One region of the Lysinibacillus sp. A4 genome, then DNA from elsewhere that is predicted to be linked to it. Evidence: riboswitches for the same ligand, from Rfam matches in the RefSeq annotation. Region 1 holds a riboswitch; the other holds the start of a gene.
The links. A riboswitch is a leader RNA that binds a small molecule or an ion and turns the genes downstream of it on or off. The one in region 1 is predicted to bind S-adenosylmethionine.
Positions count from the first base shown of each region.

Region 2: linked by a shared signal. The riboswitch ahead of NY607_RS16015 (cyclase family protein) and the one ahead of NY607_RS22605 (bifunctional homocysteine S-methyltransferase/methylenetetrahydrofolate reductase) in region 1 are both predicted to bind S-adenosylmethionine.

Region 1 is NZ_JANWTB010000016.1:57,242-60,785, forward strand. Features, by position in the region: gene NY607_RS22595 (globin-coupled sensor protein) at 1-443, shown strand, start outside; gene NY607_RS22600 (protoporphyrinogen oxidase) at 684-2,078, shown strand; SAM riboswitch class I at 2,178-2,278, shown strand; gene NY607_RS22605 (bifunctional homocysteine S-methyltransferase/methylenetetrahydrofolate reductase) at 2,368-3,544, shown strand, end outside.
Region 2 is NZ_JANWTB010000007.1:199,919-203,462, forward strand. Features, by position in the region: gene NY607_RS16005 (helix-turn-helix domain-containing protein) at 135-1,706, shown strand; gene NY607_RS16010 (YuzC family spore coat inner layer protein) at 1,821-2,225, shown strand; SAM riboswitch class I at 2,307-2,412, shown strand; gene NY607_RS16015 (cyclase family protein) at 2,502-3,239, shown strand; gene NY607_RS16020 (DedA family protein) at 3,270-3,544, opposite strand, start outside.

The DNA.
Region 1 (3,544 bases):
TTATGAGTGTTGTGACCAATATTGCGAATCAAACGAATCTATTGGCTTTAAATGCTGCAATTGAAGCAGCACGTGCTGGGGAAGCGGGAAAGGGCTTTAGCGTAGTGGCCGATGAAGTACGTAAATTATCAATTCAGACAAAAGAATCTGTTACAGCGGTGGCTTTGTTATTGAAAAAGACAGGTGAACGAACAGAGAAATTAGAGTATTCTTTGACCAACATTCAAGATGAAGTTGCAGCAGGTGAAGAAAATATGTTACAAACTGAAGGCCAATTTACGAGTATATTGGGAGCCATGACAGAAGCAAAAGATCAAAATGAGTGTATGGCAACAAAAATACAAGCAATTGTAGGCATATTAAGTGAATTAGGCACTTCATTTACTGAGGTAACAAATTCAGCTGAAAAATTAGCGAGCTTTGCGCAAAATTTAAAAGGATAGACTACTAACATTTATATTCTATTTTTCATATTTTTAGACGTAATAAACACTATAGTACCTATTTAAATGTTTGTTGTGAAGTTATCGCTATAGAGGATCAATTTTATAGAGATTCAGAAAGTAAGAGCTATTTCACTGATGAAATAGCTCTATTTTTGCTAAATTTGTAAAGGGTTTAACGTAATTTTCAATGAAAAAAAGATTATACTGTAGAAAGAATGAATATTAGGGGCGGTTATGATGAAAACAGTTGTTGTTTTAGGCGGCGGTATTACAGGACTATGTACAATGCATTATTTGCAACGTCAAGTGAAGGAACATAATTTAGATGTTCGTCTAGTGCTTATAGAAAAAAATACATATTTAGGAGGCAAATTATATTCAGCACATGAACAAGGTTTCATCATGGAAACGGGTGCTGATTCTATTGTAGCCCGTCATCAAGGCGTTATGGAACTCGTGCAGGAGCTTGATTTTGAGGCGGAATTAGTTTACAACGAAACAGGTATTTCTTATATTTATACGAATAATGAGTTACATGCTATTCCGGCAGATTCAACTTTCGGAATACCGATGAGTGTAGCATCCTTAGAGGAAAGTACACTTATTTCCGAGCAGGGAAAAAAAGAAGCGTTGAAGGATTTAACATTGCCAAACAATGGCTTCACAAAGGAAAGTTCTATCGGTGAATTTTTAACTTACTATTTAGGAGAGGAACTGGTGAAAAACCAAATTGCACCAGTCCTTGCAGGTGTTTATTCGGGAGATTTACATCAGCTTTCTATTGGCTCTACTTTACCGTATTTAATTGATTATAAGAATGATTTTGGAAGTATTATTAAAGGCTTTGATGCGAATCGTGAGCAATTTGTTAAAGCAGCGAACAAAAAATTTATATCCTTTAAAAATGGTTTATCTTCTTTAATTAATCGACTTGAACAAACCTTATCCGATGTAGAAATTATCAAGGGTGTTACTACACTAAATGTTCAAAAACAAGATAAGAACTACACAATTTCTTTAGCTAATGGTGAAATTATTGAGTCAGATTATGTCGTTTTAGCATTACCGAATGATTCTGTCCAAAATCTGCTACAGGATGAATCTTTAAACCGCTATTTTAACCAATTTACGACAGCGTCAGCAATTACTATCTATTTAGGTTTTGATGTGCCAGACGCTAAATTGCCAGCAGATGGAACGGGCTATATTGTTTCCCATAATTCAGACGTTACTTGTAATGCAGCAACTTGGACTAGTCGTAAATGGAAGCATACATCGAAAGAAAATAAATTACTTGTGCGACTCTTTTATAAGAGCATCAATCCAGCCTATGAGCAACTACGTGCCATGACTGATGAAGAATTGGCAGCAGTTGCTTTAGAAGATGTGAGAAAGAGCCTAGGAATAGAGGAGCAGCCAACTGTTGTGAATGTAACAAAGTGGATTGATCAAATGCCTAAATATGATTTAGCGCATCGTGAAGCATTACAAGGACTACTACAAGAATTACATGAGAACTATCCTAATTTATCGATTGCAGGGTGCTCATATTTTGGCGTAGGTATTGGTGCTTGTATTCAAAACGGGAAAAAAATTGGCGAAGAGCTTGCAAATGAACTTGCCAATTTCTAAGATTTTAAGTGAAAAAAAACTTTGTTATGTGAAATAGTCTTGACTCATTCGTCAGTAAACGATATGATTCTTTTAATTATTTAAAAAATTCATACTTAATTCTTATCAAGAGAAGCAGAGGGACTGGCCCATTGAAGCTTCAGCAACCAACTTTATTGTCAGGTGCTAAATCCAGAAGACCGTTGAGTCGAAGATGAGAAGGAACAACAATGATGAATCGTTAAAGCCTTCTTTTTTTATGAAAGAAGGCTTTTTATTATATAGAGACATAGGAAGAGAGGCTAATTTTATGGGATTGCTTGAAAGGTTAAAAACGCATGTATTGACGGCAGACGGTGCAATAGGCACAGTGCTATATGGCTATGGATTGGAGTATTGCCATGAGGAAATGAATGTTCAGAGACCGGAGTTAATTGAAAAGATTCATAGAGAATATATTGCAGCTGGTGCTGACATCATTCAAACGAATACGTACGGTGCAAATGCCATTAAATTAGCTCGCTATGGATTAGAATCAAAAGTCCAACAATTTAATGAAGCTGCTATCACCATCGCAAAACGAGCAGCGGCTGATGGCGGTCAATTTGTTTTAGGAACAATTGGTGGTATTCGGGGAATTCGTAAAAGTGATGCAACCTTGGATGAAATATTAGCGACTATTGAAGAACAAGCAAGCGTCTTACTTGCAGGGAATCCAGATGGCCTTTTACTTGAAACTTATTATGATTTTGAAGAATTAACAGCAACCTTAAAGATGCTACGAGAAAAAACAAAATTGCCGATTATTGCACAAGTTTCTATGCATGAGCCCGGTGTTCTACAAAATGGGATGTCTTTAAATAATGCTCTCCATGAGCTTGAAGCCCTAGGTGCTGATATTGTTGGTGTCAATTGTCGACTAGGTCCACACCATACTATTCTAGCATTTGAAGGTGTAGAACTTCCTAATAAGGCATTTATGTCGGCCTATCCAAATGCATCACTTCTGGACTTAGAGGATGGGCGTGTCGTTTATGAATCAGAAGCTGATTATTTTGGTCGAGCGGCTGTTGAATTGCGTGATCAAGGTGTACGTTTAATAGGGGGCTGCTGTGGTACAACACCCAAACATATTGCAGCAGCAAAGAAGTATTTAGAAGAGTTATCACCGGTTCAGGAGAAGCATGCGAAACCTGAAAAGATTGAGATTGTTCGGGAAGCGGAGCCAACAAAGTATGAGCCTCTTCATGAAAAGGTTAAACGTGAACGTTCTGTCATAGTAGAGTTGGATACACCTAGACATTTAGAGATTGACGGGTTCCTTGAAGGAGCAAAGCAATTATATGATGCAGGTGCAGATGTAGTTATGATGGCAGACAATTCATTGGCCTCTCCACGTATTAGCAATATTGCAATGGGAGCATTGTTGAAGAGCACACATGGTGTACGTCCACTAACTCATATTACATGTCGCGACCGTAATTTAA
Region 2 (3,544 bases), on a different contig from region 1:
AATCAACCCCTTGCCTTGCTAAAGGGGCTTTTTCTACTAGTCACATGATCTTTTTTCAACAACATGAAAGAAAGCTCTTAATGAGGACTTTCTTTGTGTTGTTCTGCCAATTCAAAAAAAGGGGTGAATTATCAATGGGTAACTTAACACATGTTTATACGTTACAAAATATCTCTTACTCAATTCAATCATCAAAAAAGTTATTGATTAGTAGTGATTTCTATACACTTTTCATCGTAATGGATGGTAGCGGAAAGCTAGCCATAGATCATGACACCATTCATTTTAGTGAAGAAAAGTGCATATTAATTCCGCCAAATAACACGGTTAGTATCCATATTCAAAGTGAGCACCTTTGTTTTTATCAATTACAATTCAACATTGTCAATCTCAGCAATAGTCAGAATTCATATAGTCATTTTACAAGTATCAGCGAACGACATCTTCTCCCCTTTTCACAATGTCATAGACTGCTAGAAGTCATCTATCAGAACCGGTTAGCGGAGGATGAACACACGATTTTTGAACAGCATGTACACTTTCAAGAGCTGATGTTATTACTCTTACATCAAACCATACCCGAGCAGATGCAAAAGAATGATCGACAATCTGTTGAGCAGTCCATTAACCATTTACATAAACATTTTGAAAAAGAGTGGACGGTTGAGCAGCTAGCACAGCTAGCTGACGTACCAAGATGGAATTATACGCGCATTTTTAAAGATATTACGGGACAAATTCCTCTTCACTATTTAACTAAACTTCGTATTGAAAAAGCTAAGCAATTATTAATGACAACAAATGATCGAGTATTTGAAATTAGCCAGTCTGTCGGATTTAATAATGAGTATTATTTCAATCGTCGTTTTAAAGAACATATTGGCATCTCTCCAGGACAATATCGAAGAAATCAAAGCAGCCATATACGTGTATTTGCACCATTCTTAGAAGATTTCTTTGTTGCGCTTGGGATTACGCCAATTGCTCAATTCAGTCATTCAAAATGGGGGAAACAAGACTATTTAGGTCTACAGAAAGTGCCAGATATCGATGTACAAAATAGAGAAATGGATCGACTCTTTTACTATAAGCCAACTTTAATTATGTTAGATTCTGGTGTAGAGCGTTGGGAATCCTTTCAGCACTTAGATGAAGTAGCCCCCGTCTGCCATCTTTCACACCCTGGAGAGAATTGGCAATCTACTTTATTTAAAATTGCAGATCTAACAGGAAAAACCTCCTTGATGCAAGACGTAATCCTACAATATGAAGATAAAGTACAACAAGCAAAAGGAATTCTTAGCAAATCTGTTTATGGGCAAAGTGTAGCATTTCTCCGTATTTCAGCCATTGGCATTACTCTATACGCGGGTCCTGAATGTGGCTATACGGGCCCCATTTTATATCGTGACTTAGGTTTAATGCCACATTCACTAGTATGGAGTATTCCGCACAATCAACGTAAAGCACAACTGACATTTGCTCAATTGTTGCAATTAGATGCTGATCATTTATTTATTACCTTTGATAAACAACATTCCATTTATGAAAATGAGGAACGTGCTATTTTAAAAACTCCTACTTGGAAAAACCTAGCTGCCGTTAAAAGCAACTGTGTCTATGAAGTAGACTTTTTAACATGGATGAATTATGGCATTTTATCACATAGTAAAAAAATTGATGATGTCTTAAATGTACTTGGCTAAAAGGAAGCTTACTTTAGCTTCCTTTTTAAATGATTAGGACAAACATTGCACTGCTAATAACACCGAAAGCCGTTTTGCTACATAAGATAGGATATCAGTTATAGGATAGGAGGAATGACCTTGTATTACAATCCTTATCCGTATTTTGTGCATCCCTATCATTATCCAACATCGCCTATCGCTAATCATTTTGCCATTAGACCCTTTTCGCAACATCTAGCAATGCCGACCAATAATCCTTTTCCACCTGTCGATACACACAAATTAAAAGCTTCAGCATCACGGATAAAGGCAATGATGCAGCAAGCCCAATTACTTACGGATAAAATAGATAGCTCCCAACAATTCGCACATGATTTAATGAATGCTGCTCAACTTTCAAATAAAACAGAGGTTGAAAAATTAATCACATCAACAGGCATTAAGATGAAATTTGAAACAAACTATACACCAGACAGTTTTAGAATACGTCTTATTGATAATGATTGTTGTGGAGTCACCTTAAATTTGAATTGGTGAAAATTCCTAGTGAACTTGTAAACTATAAAAAACTATGCTAAAGTGTTTGTATTGTTATTTCTGAAAATTCTTATATTACTTTTCTTATCAAGAGAGACGGAGGGATTGGCCCGATGAAGTCTCAGCAACCAGCTAACAGTATGGTGCTAATTCCAATTGGCAAAATGATCAGCCTTGAAGATGAGAAGAAGAACTACCGTTGTTGCAGCAGGAGTCCTCTTCTATTAGGGGACTCCTTTTTATTTACAACTATTTTTACAGAAAGCAGGGAAATCGATGTCTAATGAACTTTTACAAGCATTGCAATTATTAAAATCGAAACAGTGGGTTGACTTAACACATACATTCGGCCCTAATTCACCACATTTTTTTATGTTTGAGGACGCTAAATTTGAAACGTTATTTTCTCATAAGGACGGTTTCTTCGCTCAACAATTCACGTTCCCTGGTCAATATGGCACACATATCGACCCACCCATTCATTTTGTGCGAGATACTCGCTACTTAGAAGAATTAGAACTAAAAGAGCTTGTTCTTCCCCTTGTTGTTATTGATAAATCACAAGAGGCTGCGAGCAACCATGATTTTTCATTAAGTGTTGAAGATATTCTTGATTTTGAGGACAAGCATGGAGAAATTGAAGCAGGAACTTTTGTAGCATTACGCACAGATTGGAGTAAGCGCTGGCCAGATAAAGAGGCTTTCAGTAATAAGGATGCAGATGGACATAACCATATCCCTGGCTGGGGTTTAGAAGCTTTACAGTTTTTACTAAAAGAACGCAAGGTAAGCGCAATTGGTCATGAAACTTTCGATACGGACTCTGCTGCTGATTTTCGTAAAAATGGCAAGCTAGATGGCGAATATTTTGTACTTGACCAAGACACCTATCAAATTGAGCTAATGACGAATTTGGACAAGCTACCTGCGAAAGGCGCTATCATCTTCAATATCGTACCTAAGCCAGAAAAAGCATCTGGCTTCCCTGTGCGCTCATTTGCTATTTTGCCATAACTTAAAAGTCGGTATAGCGTATACCGACTTTTATGTTTGTCCATTTCTTTTTTTGAATAGAAAGTAAACAATGAGCATCCCTACAATAAATAAAAGGATAAGATAGATACTATAATGAGTCAGATAGTATCCAACAAATCGCCATTTCTCTCCAAGCATCTTTCCTAATGATATAAATGTGAACGTCCAGATAAATGCCCCTGTATAGGCAAAAAGCGCAAACTTTCTATAAGGATAATTATTAATAGCCGCAATATACGCTGTCAAATGACGTACCCCGGGGATAAAATAGCCAATTAATAATA